3 regions of the Mesorhizobium sp. C395A genome follow, and region 1 is predicted to be linked to each of the others. Evidence: riboswitches for the same ligand, from Rfam matches in the RefSeq annotation. Region 1 holds a riboswitch; each other region holds the start of a gene.
What was found. Region 1 has a riboswitch for thiamine pyrophosphate ahead of thiB (thiamine ABC transporter substrate binding subunit). Riboswitches for the same ligand answer to the same signal wherever they lie in the genome.

Region 1 (6,505 bases):
GACTTGATGCCGATGGCGTCTGCCTCCAGCTCCTGGTTGCGCGAGAACTGCGCCAGCCTCAGCTTGCCGCGGATCAATGCCTGCTTGGCGGTCGGGCTGTCGCCCAGCACATCGGAGACCACCTTGGTCGCCAGGCCTTCCTCGGCCTCGAGCTGCTGTCGCTGCAGACCATGATTGGCGGTGACGTGGCCCATCTCATGCGCGATGACGGCGGCGAGTTCGGCCGAATCATTGGCCAGCGCCAGCAGGCCGCGGGTGACGTAGAGATAGCCACCCGGCAGCGCGAAAGCGTTGACGTTGGGCGAATTGAGGATGGTGATGCGATAGGTCTGGGTCGGATTGGCCGACACCACGGTCAGGCTGCCGACAACCTTGGCCACCATGCGCTCGAGCTTGGGATCGGAATATTCGCCGCCATAGGTGGCAAGGATGCGCGGATGCTGTGCCTTCGCCAGTTCGGCAAGCTTGCTGTTGGCGGCGACATTGTCGACCGTGATCGGCTTGTCGGAAGGCTGGAAGCCGGATTCCTGCACTTCGGGAGGCGTGAACATCTGGCAGCTGGCCAGCGCCACGGCAAGGCCGGCCAGCGCGAGGAAGCGCACCAGCGGTCTGCGTTTCAAAGTGTCAGTGCCGGTCGGCAGCACGGCGTTCCTTCAGCTCTCGGCGCATGATTTGGACCGGGGTCCGCGCCAGCGAAAAATCGGTTTTCGTTGGCAATCCTGCACACATCAAAAAACCTACAGCGTTTACGCATCCGGCCGGATGCGGCGCTGTAGGGGGCAAATCACGGCTCGTGCCGGACCAGTACTAAGCGGACCTAGCCACATCAGCTGGACCATGGCAAGCAAGCGCCACATCACCTGTAGCGGGTTTGGTCGTAAATTATGTCCGCTTCCGGGCAATATCGCGTGATCCGCCCGAACTTGCGCCGATATAGCGCCGAAACGCTTCAGGGCCAGTGCCGTCGAAAAAATCGGCGGCAGGTCCCGTCGCGGCAACCCTGCCATTGTCCAGAAAAACCATCTGCTCGCCGATACGGCGAGCGTCTTCCGGCTGATGCGTGACGAACAGCACCGTCATCGCCCGCTCGGCATGAACGCCGGCCACCAGGTCGAGCATGTCGTCGCGCAGTGCTGGCCCGAGCGAAGCGAACGGCTCGTCGAGCAGCAGCACCGGCCGGTCGCGCACCAGAACGCGGGCGAGCGCCACGCGCTGCCTTTCGCCGCCGGAGAGTTCGCGCGGCAGGCGCATTTCCTTGCCGGCCAGGCCGACGCGGTCAAGCGCCTCGGCGATTGCGGCGCGATCGGCGTCGGTCAGGTTGAGCGATGGCGAGCGGCCGAGCCCGACATTCTTCTCCACCGAGAGATGAGCAAACAGATTGTTTTCCTGGAACACCATCGACACCGGCCGCGCCGAAGGCGGCTTGGCGCCGACATCGGCGGCGCCGATCAGCACACGACCGGACTCCGGCGTCTCGAAACCAGCCACCAGATCGAGCAAGGTCGATTTGCCCGAACCACTTGCCCCCATGATGGCGGTGATCTTAGATGTATCGAATTCGACATCGAACAGGAATGACGTTTCGCCATAGCTGAACGAGACCTTGTCCAGCCGGACAGTCGTGCCTTTCTCCACAGCGGACGTCACGATCTCTCTCCCCGTCCCAGCCAGTCTGCCGCGACCACCAATGCAAGGCAGACCGCCCCGAGCAGCAAAGCCAGCCCGGCAGCATCGGCCGTGCGATAGCTGCCCATGCGCGCCAGCAGGAGATAGGGCAAGGTCTGCACCGAATCGCTGCCGAACAGCGCGATGACGCCGAGATCGCCGAGCGACAGCGCCATGGCGAAGGCAAAGCCGGTGGCCAGCGGCCGCCGGAGCGATGGCCAGTCGACCAGAAGCAGCCGGTTCCAGCCCGCAATGCCGAGCTGCGCGCACAGCTTTTCGTGGCGCTCGCTCGCCGCATCATAGGCCGGGCGCATCGCGCGGATGGCAAAGGGCATCGCCATCACCGCATTGACGGTGACGACCATGACCGGCGCGATGGCAAAGACATCGCTGACCGTGCGCAGCAGGAGAAACCAGCCGGCGCCGATGACGATGGGCGGCACGACGAGGACGAAGCCGGCGCCGGTGTCGGTGGCATGTTCGAGCAATGAACGGGCACTGGACCGGCGGCGCAGCGACAGTGCCCGCCGAGCCATGATGAGCGACAGCGACAGCGCCACCGAAAGTAGCGCCGCCGAGAGGGCGAGACCGGCGCTGGTCAGGGTCGCCTGACGCACGGCACTCTCGCCCGCCAGCCGGCCGAGATCGGCGCCGAGGCCGGACGCGACGGTGGCCGCCATTGGTCCGGCGACGAACAGCAAGGCGAGCACGATCAGGACGGCGTTGAACGCTGTTTCTGCTTTGCCGGCCAAGTGATAGCGGCGCGGCGCGACAGGCAAATTGGCGTCGCCGGTCACATTGGCGCCGAGCCGCGTCAGCGCCAGCATGACGGCAAAAGTCAGCGCGATCTGCAGCACCGTCAGCGTCACCGCTCGCGCCGGATCGAAGTCGAAACGCAGCGCCTGATAGATGGCGACTTCCAGCGTCGTCGCCGCCGGCCCGCCGCCGAGGATCAGCACGATGGTGAAGGAGGTGATGCAAAGCATGAAGACAAGCCCGGCGACGCCCGGCAGCGCGGCGCGCAGCACCGGCCACTCGATCAGCCGGAAGGCTGGCCTCGCCCCCATGCCGAGCTGGCTCGCCAGCCGCCATTGATCGGCCGGCACCGTTCCCAGCGCTTCGAGGAACAGCCGGGTGGCCAGCGGCAGGTTGAAGAAGACGTGGGCGACGAGGATGCCCGACAGCCCATAGATGTCGGGCCAGCTCTGGCCACCGATCGCGGCGAAATAACCGGCGCGGCCATAGAGCGCCAGTATGCCCAGCGCTCCGACAATTGCCGGCAAGGCAAGGGGCACAGTGAACAGCTGCAGGATGAAGCCGCGTCCGAAGAAGCGCGGATGCCGCGACAGCGACCGGGCGACGAAGAGCGCCGGTACGGCGGAAAGCAGAGTCGAGAGCGCAGCCTGCCAGAGCGTGAAGCGGACAACGCGCAGGAGATAGAGGTCAAAGGCGGACGCGGCGCCGGAAAGGTCGTGCGCGCCTTCGCGGATAAGGCCGGCGAAGGCGCCACCGATCAGCAGCGCGATTGCCGCAAGCGCGACAATGCCGGCCGTGATGCGGGGGTCAGAGCGTTGCACTCTTTACCGGGCGTCGCGTTCCTTCGCGCCCCCCTCTGTCCTGCCGGACATCTCCCCCACGAGGGGGGAGATTGGCGGTTTTAGCGCTCCGATCATTCCTGCAGCTTCGGAGATTGGCGAAAGTCAACGTAAAGGCCAATCTCCCCCCTCGTGGGGGAGATGTCCGGCAGGACAGAGGGGGGCGCCGTAGAGCACTCATCTTTTGACTATACAGCCAAATCTACTTGCTCATCACCGCCAGCCATTCATCCACCCAGGCCTTGCGATTTGCCGCGACCTCTTCCGGGCTGAACAGCAAGGTCTTCGCCGGCTTGACCAGCCTATCAAAAGCCGGATTGAGCGGCTTGTCGGTTTTCCCGGCCGGGAACATCCAGTTGGTCTCCGGAATGACATCCTGGAATTTCGGCCCGGTCATGAAGGCCAGGAACTTCGCCGCCAGCGGATTCTTCGCGCCCGTGGTGGTGATGCCGGCGACCTCGATCTGCAGATACTCGCCTTCCTCGAACGAGGCCGCCTGGTAGCGCCCGGTGTTCTCCGCCACCATGTGGTAGGCCGGCGACGTCGTATAGGAAAGCACCATCGGCGCCTCGCCCTTGGTGAACAGGCCGTAGGCCTCGCTCCAGCCCGGCGTCACCGTCAGCACTTTGCCCTTGAGTTTCGCCCAGGCTTCCGGCGCCTTGTCGCCATAGACCGACTTAACCCACAGCAGCAGGCCAAGGCCCGGCGTCGACGTCCTCGGATCCTGGATGACGATCTTGTCGGCGGCATCGCCCTCGACCAATTTCTTCAGGCTCTTCGGTGGGTTCTTCAGCTTCTCGGTGTCGTAGACGACGGCGAAATAGCCATAATCGTAGGGCACGAAAGTGTCGTCGCTCCAGCCGCCCGGCACGTTGTTTTCAGCCACCGCGCCATGTGGGACAAACAGGCCGGAAGCCTTGGCTTCCGCGGTGAGGTTGGTGTCGAGGCCAAGCACGATATCGGCTTTGGTCGACGCACCTTCGAGCTTGACGCGATTGAGCAGCGCGACGCCGTCGGCCACCGAGACGAAGTCGACGCTGCAGCCACACTCGGCCTCGAATTCCTTCTTCACCTGGGGGCCTGGACCCCAGTCGGCAGTGAAACTCTCATAGGTATAGATCGTGAGTTTTTCCTGCGCGCACGCAGGGCTTGCCAGTAGCGAAACAGCAAGCCCAAGCGCTGGGACAAGACGGGACAAAAAAATGCGCATCGGCGCCTCCTTCATTCGTGTTGAAAGGAATTGAGGCGTCGGGCTGTCCGAAGCGTCTAATCCCTCCGCCGGTACAAACCGGATCAGGTTCAGCGGGTTGGCGAGACTGCCTCTCAGCCGGTCCGCGAAGATCGCGTCCGGCACCCCGTTAGAGCGTTTCGACACATAGGCCCGGCCAAGGTGCCACGCAAGTGGAAGTTTGCCCGAGCGTGATCCCGGAAAGTGGAATCCGTTTCCGGAAAAAGATCATGCTCCAACAAAGAGTGACGGTGCCGCTCGGCCTTCCGTTTCGTCGGCGGGGCTGGTAAGGGCCAGCGGATATGAGCACATTCACCATCCTGCTTGGCGGCGATCTCGTCCGCACGCCGCGGCTCGACCGCCAGGTCGCGGGCACGCGCGTCATCGCCGCCGACGCCGGCATCGATCATGCCCGCCTGCTCGGCGTGATGCCGGAGCTGTGGGTCGGCGATTTCGATTCCGTGCCGGCGGACCTGCCTGCCGATCTCGCCGCCGTGCCGCGGGAGGTGTTTCCTCCCGAAAAGGACAAGACCGATGGCGAACTGGCGATCGCGGCGGCATTGGAACGCGGCGCCACCAGCCTGGTGCTGGCCGGCGCTTTCGGCGGCAAGCGCGCCGACCACGCCTTCCTCCATCTGGCGCTCAGCCTGCGGCTGGCCGAGGCCGGCACAAAATTGCTGTTGACCAGCGGAGCGCAGGAAGGCGCCCCTCTGCTGCCTGGCAAGGCCGGCTTCGACTATGCCGACGGAACGCTGTTTTCGGTGCTCGGCTTTTCCGATCTTTCGGGCCTCACCGTGTCCGGCGCGAAGTGGCCGCTCGACCATGTCGAGGTCGTGTTCGGCTCGTCGCTGACCATCTCGAACGAGGTCAAGTCCAACACGACCGGGGGCGGCCTCGAAATCGCGCTCGGCCATGGCCGCGCGCTGCTGCTCGCCCACCCCTACCCCTTGCCTGAAAGCTGACATGGCCCCGCCCCTTCTCAACCTCGACGGCATAAGACTGACCTTTGGCGGCACGCCGCTGCTCGATGGCGCCGAACTGACGGCGTCCGCCGGTGACAAGATCGCGCTCGTCGGCCGCAACGGCTCCGGCAAGTCGACGCTCCTGAAGATTGCTGCTGGTCTGATCGAGCCGCAAGACGGCGAGGTCTTCCGCCAGCCTTCGGCAACGGTGCGCTATCTCCCGCAAATGCCCGACATGGACGGCTTTGCCAATGTGCGCGCCTATGTCGAGGCCGGGCTTGGGCCTGCCGACGATCCCTACCGCGCCACATATCTGATGGAGCATCTCGGCCTCGCCGGCACGGAGAACCCCAACGATCTCTCCGGCGGCGAGGCGCGCCGCGCAGCACTTGCCCGCGTCATGGCGCCCGAACCCGATATTCTGCTGCTTGATGAGCCGACGAACCATCTCGATTTGTCGGTCATCGAATGGCTGGAAGAAGAGCTTGTCCGGACGTCTTCGGCGCTGATCGTCATCTCGCACGACCGTCGCTTCCTCGAACGCGTCTCGCGCGCCACTGTCTGGCTCGACCGTGGCCAGACCCGCCGCCTCGACAAGGGCTTTGGCCATTTCGAGGAATGGCGCGACCTTGTGCTGGAAGAGGAAGAGCGCGAACAGCACAAGCTCGGCCGCCAGATCGTGCGCGAGGAGCATTGGCTGCGCTATGGCGTGACGGCTCGCCGCAAACGCAACATGCGCCGCCTGGGCGAACTGCAGACCATGCGCCAGCGTTTTCGCGGCCATCGCGGCGCCGAGGGCTCGGCGACCATGGTGGCCAGCGACGCCGCCGAATCCGGCAAGCTGGTGATCGAGGCCAAGAACATCGAGAAGAGTTTTGGCGACCTGACCGTGGTCAAGGGCTTCTCGACCCGCATCCAGCGCGGCGATCGCGTCGGCCTTGTCGGGCCGAACGGCGCCGGCAAGACGACGCTGTTGAAGATGCTCACCGGCGAGATGAAGCCCGATGCCGGCTCGGTGCGGCTCGGCACCAATCTGGAAATCGCCACGCTCGACC
Region 2 (6,505 bases), 1.8 Mb from region 1:
GCCGATGCCTTGGCCAAAGGTGGCGCGATCCGATGTGGCGGCGGCCGGATCGGCAGCGATGGCAACTTTTTCCAGCCGACGATCCTCAGCAACGTCGCAAGGGAAATGATCGTGGCGCAAGAAGAGACCTTTGGACCCTTGGCGCCGATTATCCGCTTCGAGGATGCTGATCAGGCCGTGCGTGAGGCCAACGATACGATATACGGCCTCGCCGCCTACTTCTATGCTTCAAACCTGAAGCGTGTCTGGCGTGTGGCCGAGGCGCTGGAATATGGCATGGTGGGGATCAACACAGGACGCATGTCCTCAGAAGCCGCGCCTTTTGGTGGGATAAAACAGTCCGGCATCGGGCGGGAAGGTTCCCGCCACGGCCTCGAAGACTATCTTGAAATGAAGTACCTCTGCATGGGCGGCATCTGAGGCGGCGGGCGGCGATTGCCGCGATGAAGGCCAGCGGACGGCGGGACGCCACGAAATGGACCCGCAGTTTTCAGGTTCGCGGAACAATCCACACCGAGTCTGCCTCATAAAGGGCCCCGGTTTTCCGCCTATTTTTTGGTGGTCGAACGTCGTCAATTGCCTTCGTCACTGTGGCGGAACGCGGCGCGATAGCCGGTTAGCAACAAGCTTTGGGCGTCATTTCTCTCTGGCGGAATAGACCTCTTCCGACAAAAGCCTGACCTTTGCCAGTCTTCTACGAGCCAGCGTTCGCGCCAAAAGTTCAAAGCCGCGTCCGTAACATTCAACAATGAAAGCTAGCGTTATCAGGTCGAGCAGAAAGTCGTCTATCGCATGCGTGAGCGCAACAGACCTTTGTTCGAATCGAAGTAGCAAGGCGCGCGCCTCTTCGATCGCGGCCCGGCAATCGTCTGCGCCTATCAGTGAATCGATCCTGTCGAAGATCTGCAAGCGCCCTCACTCTCCCTAAGCCACACGCAGCGCATCGAACGCCGCTGATGAATGAGTCTTCAACAAAGAACAGGGTCGCGTCTCGCGAAAAGGCATCGCTCCGCAAAGTGCGCGTTGATTAAGCCTGGTGCGTTAAGCGACAAGTGAATCCGACCTTGACAAGACATCTTCGAAGGCGAGTGAGCCGGCCCACGCCCGCGTGCCGCGACCCTCAATGCCGAGCAAACTGTGCTGCACTCGTCGGAGGCAACCAGTTCCTCTCTATTCTTCCCGCCGCCACGGTTCAGCCTACATTACATGCGAAACGACAATAACGGAAAGCAAAGGTTCGCAAAATGAGTAGGGTGGCTGGATCAAACGAAGATTTGGCTGCACCAACGACCTTTGGGCCACTTCTGCAACCGACCTTTCGTTCGATCTGGCTCGCGACGCAGGTTTCAAGCCTCGGCTGGTTGATGCAGACTGTCGCCATCAGCTGGCTGATGGCAACGATCTCGACTTCCGATCTGATGGTTGCGCTGGTGCAGGCTTCATCGAACCTGCCGGCTTTCGTCCTGTCCGTTTTTGCCGGAGCTCTCGCCGACAATTTCAGCCGGCGTCGGGTCATGTTCGCCGGTCGGTGCCTTATGGTGATTGCGTCCGCGATGCTGACCGCGTCCGTGGCGCTGGGCTTTGTCAGTCCGTGGATGATCCTCGGCTTCAGCTTCTTGATCGCAAGCGGCGGTGCTCTCAACGATCCGGCCTGGCAAGCGTCGGTTGGCGATATCGTGGATCGACGCGATGTTCCCGCTGCCGTCACCCTGCTTTCTGTTGGCTTCAACACCGTCCGGACTGTGGGTCCGGCGCTCGGCGGCATTGTGGTCGCCTCATTTGGCCTTATGGCGGCATTCGCCGTAACCACGCTCACCTATTTCGTACCCTTGGCTACCATTTGGCGCTGCAAGTGGAAGGTTCGTTCTTCCCCTCTTCCTCGCGAGTCGATGAGGACGGCAATTTATGACGGGCTGCGCTTCACGGCGATGTCATCGGAGATCAAGGCAGCGATCGCGCGCGGAACCCTCTTTGGCCTGGCGAGCATTGCCATACTCGCGCTGCTGCCGGTGGTTGTCCGCGACCAGCTGGGAGGAGGCCCGCTTGCCTATGGCGCGCTCATGGCCGGCTTCGGGACCGGAGCCGTCTTCGCTGGCCTCTCCAACAGCCTGTTCAGACGGAGCTTGTCGCAGGAGCGGCTGATGAGGCTCTCCTGCGTCGCCTGCGCGGCGTGCTCACTTTCCCTGGCACTGACAACTTCGATCGGGGTGGCGGCAATTGCACTCGCTTTGGGCGGCGCGGGTTGGGTCACCGCCTGGTCAGGGGTCGGTGTGAGCGTGCAGCTGGCAAGCCCGCGCTGGGTCGTGGGGCGCACCATCTCGATCTACTATGCTTTGATAGATGGTGGCATCGCGCTCGGCAGCTGGGTGTGGGGCACGGTGGCCGAAAACCATTCGCTGGGCCTGGCGCTGGAGGGTTCCGCTGCCTCCCTGATGTTCGTCGCTGCAGCCGGCGTTCTGTTTCCTCTTCGCGAGCGCCGCGACTCAGAGCCCGATCCTCTGGAGGAATTCGATGCCCCGGCTGTCGCTCTCAATCTGAAGCCGAGAAGCGGCCCGATCGTGGTCAAGGTCGAATATCTGATAGCCGAGAGAAATCTCGAGGCTTTCCTCGACCTCATGCGGCAGCGGCGCCATGTTCACAGCCGCGTCGGTGCTCGGAACTGGACGCTCCAGCGGAACCTGCAGAAGCCTATGCATTGGACAGAAACGTTTCGCACGCCGACCTGGACGGACTACCTTCGCCTCAATCATCGTCTGACGGAAGTGGACAAGGAACTGGACGAGCGTGTCTTTCAGCTGCACGCGGCCGAGACCCCACCTCAAATGACACTTTCCATCGAGCGGCCGACAAGCTCGGCCCGCAAGCCCGAGCACTCAGCTTTTCGCCATCCCCGTCATTGAAGCCCGGCCGGCATCTCTGCCATCAATCGATTGGCTACGAGCGCCACCGGTCAGCCCCGACCCTCAGACCATCGACATCGAAGCGGCCGCGAGTTGCCTATAAACATTACTGCACTCTTATTGTTTGTGACGCATGCGGGTGGTGAGCGGTTTTCAAAGGCCCCGTTTCCTGCTGACAAAGTTAGCTTGGACCACTGAATTGCCGATCAAACGCTCTCGGATACTGGTGCGAGTATGAAATCAAAGACGGGCTCAGGCTGGGCAGGCTTTGGCTCCCGCAGAACAACCGGGTAAGCTACGATCGCTTGGGCATGTTCAGCGAGCGCGGCGGGTGTCATTCCCAGTGCTTTCTCAAACAGGCCGCCCGGCACTCTCACCACCTGACGAAAAAGCCCTGCAGCTCTTGTCGCATGGCGCGCCGCAGCGACCCGCTTTCCCTCACGGATCTTCACGCCGGCCGCCGCCAACAGGATCAGTCCCTTGAAGAACAGGCGGTGCTGAGCGCTTTGTTTCGCAGCCTGCCAGAGAGGCTCCCAGGCTTCATGGGCTTCCCAGTAGTAACCGTGGTTGAAAAGGTCGATTCCCCAGAGAAACACATCTGAGCCGAGCGCTTCGCCAACGGCGACGGTCACCGGATCTGATCGGTAACTGTGGCCCAAGGGATCACGCACCGGATGCGGATATTTGCCGGGCAGATACGCATAGCTCGGGAAACTTTTTTCGGGCAGCAAGCGAGGGCGAGACATAGGCCCAGCAAACATGAAAGTGCGTTAAGGGGCAATTCATGCTGACCGCGTCGTGACACGCAAGCAGTCTTAACGGGCTTGTAAAGGGTGTCGAGATTGGCCAAAACGCGCTTTGCCAAATTCATGACGTTGGGTAAGCGGCTGACGCAAGGAGAAGATATGATTTTGCGACTGAAGGAGCGGCTCGGCAAAAGGTTTGAGGAAGAAGTTGAATTGTTCAAAGGCTGGCAGAAGGACAAGAAGGGCGTGGGAGCCCTTATTCCCACTTCGGTTTATGCGGCACGCCGGATGGCAAGCGTGGTGAACCCACGGTCAGGATTGCCAATTCTGGAGCTTGGCGCGGGAACCGGTGTCATCACAAAGGCGATCCTGGCTAGGGGAATCAAGCCGCACCAGCTGGTTTCAGTCGAATATTCCAGGATTTTCTACGACGGCCTGGTGCAACGCTTCCCGAATGTGGACTTCAGATTGGGCGACGCATTTGCGCTGGACGAAGCTCTGGGTGAGCGCAAAGGTGAACAGTTCGATTGCGTTATAAGTGCAGTCCCGCTGTTGAGCTTTCCAATGCAACAGCGTGTCGCGCTGGTTGAGGATCTGCTTGCCCGTATTCCTGCCGGCCGGCCCGTGATTCAGATCACATACGGACCTCTGTCGCCGGTGATCAAGATGCCAGACCGTTACGTGGTTTCCCACTATGACTTCGTCGTCCGCAACATACCGCCGGCACAGCTCTGGACTTATCGTCGAGCAGTCTAGCCAAATCTGGACGGTTTCCTTCTCTGAGGGTTCCGCTGAGTGGTGGCCTTGCACCCAAATAGGATGTGGAACAGAGCAGGGGCAGATGCCTGATTTGCCAAGAAGACGACGCGGTCCTTGATTTGACAGTGGGCGGGCCAAATGCGCTTGACAAAGCCGCGCCGGCCCGTTCAACCTGAGGCATTCACCAGGGGAGTCCCGGCAAGGGGCTGAGATACTGCTGGCTTTCGCGGCGCAGTGACCCGTTGAACCTGATCCAGTTCATACTGGCGTAGGGACGGTGCAAGCGCTTTGCGGGAGTTTACGCCCGAGGTCCTGTTTCGGCGGGTCTACAGAAGCGTCTTTTCATCCTTCCGGCACAGAACTGGGTCTCCAATGCATGAGCAAAGGAGCTCAAGATGAATGCCCTCACCCCCGCAGTGTCGACGGGACCGCTGCCCGCCTCCCGGAAAATCCACAAGCTCGGTACCATCCACTCGCAGATCAGGGTGCCGATGCGCGAAATCTCCGTCCATCCGACGGCGGGCGAACCGCCCGTCATCGTCTACGATCCGTCCGGCCCCTATACCGACCCGACAGTCGAAACCAGCATCGAAAAGGGCCTCGCGCGGATTCGCCATAAATGGGTTATCGCGCGGGGCGATGTCGAAGCCTATGACGGCCGCCATGTCCGGCCGGAAGACAACGGATTCGCGGTGGGCGAACGCCTGACACCGGAGTTTCCCGTTCGCAACCGGCCGCTCAGAGCCAAGGCCGGCAAGGCGGTGACACAGCTTGCCTATGCGCGCGCCGGCATCATCACACCCGAAATGGAGTTCGTCGCCATCCGCGAGAACCTTGGTCGCGAGATCCTGCGCGGAAAGCTTGAGCGCGACGGCGAGGCTTTCGGCGCGACGCTGCCCGATTTCGTCACACCCGAATTCGTGCGCGACGAGGTGGCGCGCGGACGCGCGATCATTCCCGCCAACATCAATCATCCCGAGAGCGAGCCGATGATCATCGGTCGCAATTTTCTGGTCAAGATCAACGCCAACATCGGCAACTCCGCCGTCACATCGTCGATGGCCGAAGAGGTCGAAAAGATGGTGTGGGCGATCCGCTGGGGCGCCGATACGGTGATGGACCTGTCGACCGGCCGCAACATCCACAACATCCGCGAATGGATCGTCCGCAACTCGCCGGTGCCGATCGGCACGGTGCCGCTCTACCAGGCGCTCGAGAAGGTTGGCGGCATTGCCGAGGATCTGACCTGGGAGGTGTACCGCGACACGCTGATCGAACAGGCCGAGCAAGGCGTCGACTATTTCACCATCCACGCCGGCGTGCGGCTGCATTACATCCCGCTGACGGTCGACCGGGTGACGGGTATCGTCTCGCGCGGCGGCTCAATCATGGCCAAATGGTGCCTGCACCTTCACCGGGAAAGCTTCCTCTACGAGCACTTCGCGGAGATTTGCGACATCTGCCGCGCTTATGACGTCTCCTTCTCGCTCGGCGACGGCCTTCGTCCCGGCTCGATCGCCGATGCCAACGACGCGGCGCAGTTCGCCGAGCTGGAAACGCTTGGCGAGCTGACGCAGATCGCCTGGGCGAAGGATTGCCAGGCGATGATCGAGGGGCCTGGCCACGTGCCGATGCACAAAATCAAGGCGAACATGGACAAGCAACTCGCCGTCTGCGGCGAGGCGCCGTTCTATACGCTCGGACCGGTGACGACCGACATCGCGCCGGGCTACGACCACATCACCTCCGGCATCGGCGCCGCTATGATCGGTTGGTTCGGCACCGCCATGCTCTGCTACGTCACGCCCAAGGAGCATCTCGGCCTTCCCGATCGCAACGATGTCAAGATTGGCGTGATCACCTACAAGATCGCCGCCCATGCCGCCGACCTGGCGAAGGGCCATCCGGCGGCGAAAGTCAGGGATGATGCGCTTTCGCGCGCGCGCTTCGAGTTCCGCTGGGAGGATCAGTTCAACCTGTCGCTCGATCCCGAAACGGCGCGGTCCTTCCACGACCAGACCTTGCCCAAGGAGGCGCACAAGGTGGCGCATTTCTGCTCGATGTGCGGACCGAAATTCTGTTCCATGCGTATCTCCCACG
Region 3 (6,505 bases), 2.9 Mb from region 1:
GAATTTTCGGCTAATGTTTTCGTGGAATCTGGACCAACCGACCGGACCCAACCACGGAGGCTTAAGTGACGGACGACAAACAGGACCGCATTCGCCAGCGCGCGCACGAGATCTGGGAAAAGGCCGGCCGGCCTGAAGGCGCGCATCAGGAACACTGGGAGCAGGCCACGGCTGAAGTCGATGGCGCGGTCGCCAAGCCCAAAAAGGCAGCGAAGAATGCTGACGCCAAGCCCGCCAAGGCAGCCGCCAAGCCAAAGGCCGCGAAGCCTGCCGCCGCAAAGTCCGGCAAAGCCAAATCGAAATAAGGCCAGAAATAAGGCCAGTCGAAATAAAGCAAGGCCGGAATTCGCTGGCCGGGCCATCCTTGGCGTTCGCCGTTCAGCGCGCCCGAGCCTCTCAACCTGACGAATTGCGCCTGCGATGGGCAGCGCAATTCCTTGTGTTTCGCGACAGGCGCCCTCATGCCTCCCAGGCATAACTCGACAGCGCAAAGCGAATCCCGGCAGCTGTCATAGCCAGTTCGCATTCGGTGATCTGGCGCAGGTGGCGCAGATAGCGCGTCACGGTCTGTGGCAGCCAGCCGGCGCAGGCCTCGACATAGGCGCGGCTGTGAACAAGGGTGCCGGTCGACAGCCTCTCGTCCTTCTCGGCAACGACTTTCAGATATTGGCGGATGAAGCGGATGTCGTCGGCGATGTCCTGGCTGGCCATTCGCCAGGCCCCGGCGAGGCGTTGGCACTGATCGAATGACAAGGGCAACAAAGGGGGCGGCAATAAAGGCGGCGGCAACGACGGAGATGACGGCAAAGGACGAGAGAGATCGGCGAAGGCAACATGGTTCGCTGTGCTCAAGGACATTCCTCTCTGCGAAAAGAGATATCGTACTTTATGTACGAATGAGCGTCAAGCCAATTCGTACAGTTGGGACGATGACAATGAATATAGCAGCGGTCGCTTCAGCTAATCACGCATCGTGAATCCTTCAGGACTCGCACCAATTTCGCGGAGGGATTTTCCCAGGATGGTGTTGACTGTTTCCCTCGTGTCGGCGTCGAACAGGTTCAGGCCGCGCCGGATCGTCTCGCGCCAGTTTTCGCCCTTGTCCCACGCTTCCATGAAGGCGAAGGCAAGGTCGTCCTGGCGACGTGTGGCTTCGAGCGCTTGGGTCAGCAGGCGCGCTTGATGGAGATCCTTCTCCCGCTTGGCGCCAGCGCTCGGCCCGCGTCGCGAGGCGACGATCAGCTTGTGGATGGCGTAGCGCTGGGGCGAGGGGACCAGCACAGGCAAGCCCCAGCGATGCAGCAGCACAGTTCGGATGGGGTCGCGGATAAGGAAATCCAGAAACCGTAAGGGCTGCGCGGAGGCTCTGCCGTTTTCTTATAATTACGTTTATCAGCTTGAATTTCAACGCAGTTATAAGAAATTCGTGGAAATCTTATAACGCAACGAACTGACGAGTCGCTCTGAACGCCCGGGCGCCCGGCCCGTCTGGCCCAAAACACTTTGCCGCAGTGCCTTCAACAAACGGCTTCCCCACTGTCGCGAACAATGCTTTAACCCGCTCATCCACAGGGGTGCTCCGTATGGTCGGGGCTGAGATGAGGGCGGCAAGCCTTCGGACCCTAAAGCTGATCTGGATAATACCAGCGGAGCGAGGCGGGCGATGTTTTCAGGCGCACAGATTTCCCTTTATCCCATGACCGACGATTTCGTCGGCGTCATCCTCGGCGCGCTCGGCGCGCTCGATCCCTGGCGCGACCGGCTGCGGATCGAAACCGATGACATCTCGACCCTTATGGTCGGGCCGCCCGAGGTGCTGTTTCCCGCCATGCGCGACCTGTTCGTCGCGGCGGCCAAAAGCGGCAAGCACTGCGTGCTTTCGGCGGCGGTCTCGCGCGGCTGTCCGGGCGAGCCCGACGATCCGATCTGCCGCTCCGACGAGACCGGCGGCCCCGCCATTCCGCTGGACGAGCGCAAGATCGCCGCGATCCGCGCTGTCCAGGCCACGCCGTCGACCGGCCAGCCGGTGGCGGCGCAGTTCTCGCTCTACGTTATGGGCACGGGCGACCATATGGACGAGATCTACGGCTGCATCGATTTCCTGAAACAGTCCGGCGTCTTTGAGCGCCCAAAGAACTTCTGCACCAAATTGCGTGGCGATGCCGGTGCGGTGTTTGCCACGCTCAACGAGGCCTTCTGCCGCTTCGGCCCCGGCGCCGGCCACGTCACCCTCGACATCACGATCTCGGCGAACAGCCCGAGCGCCGTCTGAGCCGCGGCTCAAGCGTCGTTCCTCGAGGATATTGCCGTGGCTGGTTTATCTGACCCATTGCGTGGAGGAGATGCCTCTGACACCTCAGCACAAAGAGGAGGGGAGCCATTGGCGATTGGCGAAGACCGCGATGCCCACGAATCTCCCCCCTCGAGCAGGAGATGGCCGGCAGGCCAGAGGGGGTCCCAGCGCGTGGAGCGCCGACGTCCTTTTCGCATCGGCAAGGCGTGGGCGCTCCATGCGAGACGACCCCCTCTGTCGCCTTCGGCGACATCTCCCCCTCGAGGGGGGAGATTAGCCGCAGCCATCGCCAAGACCATCCCCGCCGCCTGCGCCTCCGCCCTGCTCCTCGCGGCGTGGGAGCTCTACGCCCGCTATGGTGGCGCTGCGCCCACCATGCTGCCGGCGCCGTCGCGCGTGCTGCAGCAGGCCTGGGAGCATCGCGCCGCCCTTGCCGACAACACGCTGCCCACCATCCGCGCCACATCAGCCGGCTTCGCCTGCTCGTTGGTCGCTGCCTTCGTGCTTTCGGCGCTGGTCGATTTCTTGGCCCCGCTGCGCCGCGCGCTGTTTCCGCTGCTGATCGTCAGCCAGACCTTGCCGCTGGTCGCGATCGCGCCGCTCATCGTGCTGTGGTTCGGCTTCGGGCTGATGCCAAAAATCCTGCTTGTGGCGCTCGTCACCTTCTTCCCGATGATGGTCGCGCTGGTCGAAGGTTTTGCTGCGACCAGCAAGGAGATTTCGCAGATGCTCGCCGCCATGGGGGCAGGGCGCTGGCGTATCTTCTGGCTGGCGCGCCTGCCTTCGGCGCTGCCCTATTTCTTCGCCGGGCTGCGCATCTCCATCACCTACGCCGTCGTCGGCGCGATCTTCGCCGAATATGCGGGGGCGGCGAAGGGGCTGGGCATCTACATGCTGAATGCCAAAAATAATTTCCGCCCCGATCTGGTGCTCGCCGCGGTCGCCGTCAGCGCCGCGCTCACGCTTGTCTTGTTCGCCATTTCGGTGCTCGTCCAGCGCTTCGCCATGCCTTGGGAGAATGCAGGGAGCGAAAGCCGCGACGGCAAGGTTGAAGCTGCAGAAGAGAACCGTCAATGACGCGGCTCGAACTCCGGGACATCAGGAAGAACTTCGGCGCGCTTGAGGTGCTCGCCGGCATTTCGCTTCATGTCGCGGCCGGCGAGTTCGTCTCCATCCTCGGCCCTTCCGGCGCCGGCAAGTCGACGCTGTTCCAGTTGCTGACCGGCGCGCTGAAAGGCGAGGGCGACATGCGCTTCGACGGCGCACCATTGCAGGGCAGCCCCTTCGCCTTCATGCCGCAGCGCGACGCGCTGATGCCGTGGCGACGCGTCATCGACAATGTGACGCTGGGGCTGGAAGTTCAGGGTCTTGGCCGCAAGGCGGCACGCGAGCACGTCGCGCCGCTGTTTGCCGAGTTCGGCCTTGCCGGCTTTGAGCGCGCCTGGCCGGCGGAGCTTTCCGGCGGCATGCGCCAGCGCGCCGCCCTTTTGCGCACCGTGGTGCAGCAGCGCGACATGCTGCTGCTCGACGAGCCCTTTGGCGCGCTGGATGCACTGACCCGCGCGGGTATGCAGCGCTGGCTGGAAGGCATGTGGCAGCGCCACCGCTGGACCGCGCTGCTGATCACCCATGACGTGCGCGAAGCCGTCTACCTCTCCGATCGAATCTATCTGATGTCGGCGCGGCCGGCCCGCATCATCGGCGAGATTGCCGTGCCGCTGCCGCGCCCGCGCACCACCGGCAGCGATGCCGCGCGCCAGGCCGCCGCGCTCGAAGCCGACATCCTCGACACGCTGCTCAATCCCGGGACTGACCGGGGCTTGTTTCCGCAGACCGCTCAAAGGAGTTTTTCATGACCGAATTCACACGCCGGCAGGCTTTGCTGCTGACGCTGGCCGCCGGATTGCCGCTGGCCTCGCGCGCTCATGCGGCTGCGCAAAAAATCACCGTCGCGCTCGACTGGACGGTCAACACCAACCATGTCGGCCTGTTCGTTGCCCGCGACAAAGGGTTCTACCACGAGGCTGGGCTCGATGTTGAGATCCTGCCCTATGGCGATACTGGCGCCGGCACGCTGGTCGCCAACCGCATCGCCGATTTCGGCATTGCCGGCGTCGGCCTGTTCACCCAGCGGGCTGCCGGCGCCGATCTCAAGGCGGTCTACGCCGTGGTCCAGCAGGAGACCGGCCGGTTGGTCTTCAACGCGGATCGCGGCGAGATCAAGAGTCCCAGGAATCTCGACGGTCTGACCTATGGCGGCTTCGGCAGCGCCTGGGAAAACACGCTGATCTCGACCATCATCCGCCACGATGGCGGCAAGGGCGTTTTCGAGACGGTGACATTAGGCACCTCGGCCTATGAGGCGCTGGCCAACGGCTCGGTCGACTTCACGCTCGAGGTCTCGACCTGGGAAGGCGTCGCTGCCGAGCTGAAAGGCGTCAGGCAGCGCGGCTTCCGCTACGCCGACTACGGCGTCCCCGACGAGCACACCACCTTGATCGCCTCCAGCAATGCATATCTCCAGGCAAACCCGAAGGCCGCATCGGCCTTCGTCGAGGCAACGCGGCGCGGCTACCAATTTGCCTGCGATCACCCGCAGGAAGCCGGCGATCTGCTGATGGCTTCCAACAGGGATGCGCTGACCGACCCGGCGCTGATCCACGCTTCGCTGAAAATGCTGGTCGACGGACACTTCTTGCGCAGCCAGGACGGCGTCATCGGCACCATCGACAGGGCCAAGATCGAGGCGATGGGAATCTATCTCTTCAACGCCGGCATATTGCTCGATGGCGATGGCAAGGTTCTGAAGGAGAAGCCGGATTTCGGGGGGTATTTTACGAACGAGTTTTTGGGCGCGTAATCTCCCCCCTCGAGGGGGAGATGTCGCCGAAGGCGACAGAGGGGGTCGGTACGTCCTGACGCGACTTCCTATCGCGGACAGAGGACGTCAGCGCCTTACGCGCGGCGACCCCCTCTGGCCTGCCGGCCATCTCCCCCTCGAGGCGGGAGATTGCGCCTCACCGCCTTCTCCCTCACATATCGATCATCGAGCGCTTCACCCGGCCGATGATGGTGATGGCGCCTTCGAGCGCCGGCGGCGGGATGTCCATGTAGGAGGCCGGCTGGAAGGGCGGGTTCTCGTTGGGGCGGTAACGCTTGTAGGTGGCGTGGCCGGATTCGTCCGAAATGACGTAGCAGCCATTGGTCACCAGCCGCTTGTCCCTGAGGTTGACGAAGATGATCGAATCCGGTGGCGAGATCTTGTTCATCGACGGGCCGTCGACGCGCAGAGCAATCCATTGGCCCTGCTCCAGATCGGTGGTGGGGATGGTCGGATAGTCGCTGAGATTGACCACCATGTCCTGGCTGCCGAGTTCGCCGGCGCTGATCCACGAGACGATGGGCACATCGACGGTGGCCAGCGACGGCATCGGGATCTGCCGGCCCGACTCGTCAAAGCCGAAATGGCCACCCGAAAGGCCGCCGCCATCGCCGTTGAACAAGAGCCAGCCGGGATCGACGCCGAACAGACGACCGTATTTCTCCGCCGCCTTGCGCGACAGCGGCCGGTTACCGTTCTCGTGACTGATCAGCGTGTTCTTGTTGATGTCGCGCAATGCCCGCGCCGCGTCGCTCGGCGAGGCATAACCCGCCTCCGCCCGTGCCTGCTGCAATCTATGCCTCGGTTCCTGCATCGTACAAACTGCCTGAAATTTATCGTCCAACACGTACGATTTCGCTTGCGTACGTTTCGTACATATCGTACGCTTAGCGCATGATCGAACAAACTGCAAGCGTTTCCGCAGACATCGTCAGCTTTCTCCCATCGTCCGGGCTGTCCTCCTCCCCGGTCCGGACGCAAACCGGGGCTCTTGCCCCGGATCCGGTCGAACCGTCGTTCCCCCGATCGACCGGAACGGCCGGAGCCGCTCCTCTCCCGGCTCCGGCCACCTCTTCGGCCCATGGCGCCGCCAGTGCGCCAAGGGCTGTTTCCGGCGGGCAGGGCATCTCCTGCATCCGCACGGAAGACGGCACCGTCATCCTGTTCGACCGGCTGACGGGCAGGGCGGTTTCCGCCCTCACCAAAGCGGCCGCCGAAGCCGCCTTGCGGCATCTCGCCAGCGCGCTGCCGGCCGCCAGTATCGGCTGACCGCACCGACCATCCGCTCTGATTTTTTCCCGTAGGCCCTCGGGCCGGCGCTCCGCCTTTGC

Region 2: linked by a shared signal. The riboswitch ahead of thiC (phosphomethylpyrimidine synthase ThiC) and the one ahead of thiB (thiamine ABC transporter substrate binding subunit) in region 1 are both predicted to bind thiamine pyrophosphate.
Region 3: linked by a shared signal. The riboswitch ahead of NLY37_RS03865 (YkoF family thiamine/hydroxymethylpyrimidine-binding protein) and the one ahead of thiB (thiamine ABC transporter substrate binding subunit) in region 1 are both predicted to bind thiamine pyrophosphate.

Annotation. Positions count from the first base shown of each region.
Region 1 covers NZ_CP100473.1:4,218,028-4,224,532, forward strand. The annotation lists gene NLY37_RS20640 (M48 family metalloprotease) at 1-551, opposite strand, end outside; gene thiQ (thiamine ABC transporter ATP-binding protein) at 883-1,647, opposite strand; gene thiP (thiamine/thiamine pyrophosphate ABC transporter permease) at 1,644-3,242, opposite strand; gene thiB (thiamine ABC transporter substrate binding subunit) at 3,463-4,470, opposite strand; TPP riboswitch at 4,514-4,628, opposite strand; gene NLY37_RS20660 (thiamine diphosphokinase) at 4,791-5,450, shown strand; gene NLY37_RS20665 (ABC-F family ATP-binding cassette domain-containing protein) at 5,452-6,505, shown strand, end outside.
Region 2 covers NZ_CP100473.1:5,982,114-5,988,618, reverse strand. The annotation lists gene NLY37_RS29005 (NAD-dependent succinate-semialdehyde dehydrogenase) at 1-420, shown strand, start outside; gene NLY37_RS29000 (hypothetical protein) at 637-909, opposite strand; gene NLY37_RS28995 (MFS transporter) at 1,245-2,900, shown strand; gene NLY37_RS28990 (DUF309 domain-containing protein) at 3,107-3,631, opposite strand; gene pmtA (phospholipid N-methyltransferase PmtA) at 3,806-4,402, shown strand; TPP riboswitch at 4,582-4,698, shown strand; gene thiC (phosphomethylpyrimidine synthase ThiC) at 4,801-6,505, shown strand, end outside.
Region 3 covers NZ_CP100473.1:791,243-797,747, forward strand. The annotation lists gene NLY37_RS03850 (DUF2934 domain-containing protein) at 66-305, shown strand; gene NLY37_RS03855 (hypothetical protein) at 460-711, opposite strand; partial or broken gene NLY37_RS03860 (GSU2403 family nucleotidyltransferase fold protein) at 961-1,359, opposite strand; TPP riboswitch at 1,561-1,673, shown strand; gene NLY37_RS03865 (YkoF family thiamine/hydroxymethylpyrimidine-binding protein) at 1,664-2,272, shown strand; gene NLY37_RS03870 (ABC transporter permease) at 2,528-3,370, shown strand; gene NLY37_RS03875 (ABC transporter ATP-binding protein) at 3,367-4,149, shown strand; gene NLY37_RS03880 (ABC transporter substrate-binding protein) at 4,146-5,153, shown strand; gene NLY37_RS03885 (LexA family transcriptional regulator) at 5,326-5,988, opposite strand; gene NLY37_RS03890 (hypothetical protein) at 6,069-6,443, shown strand.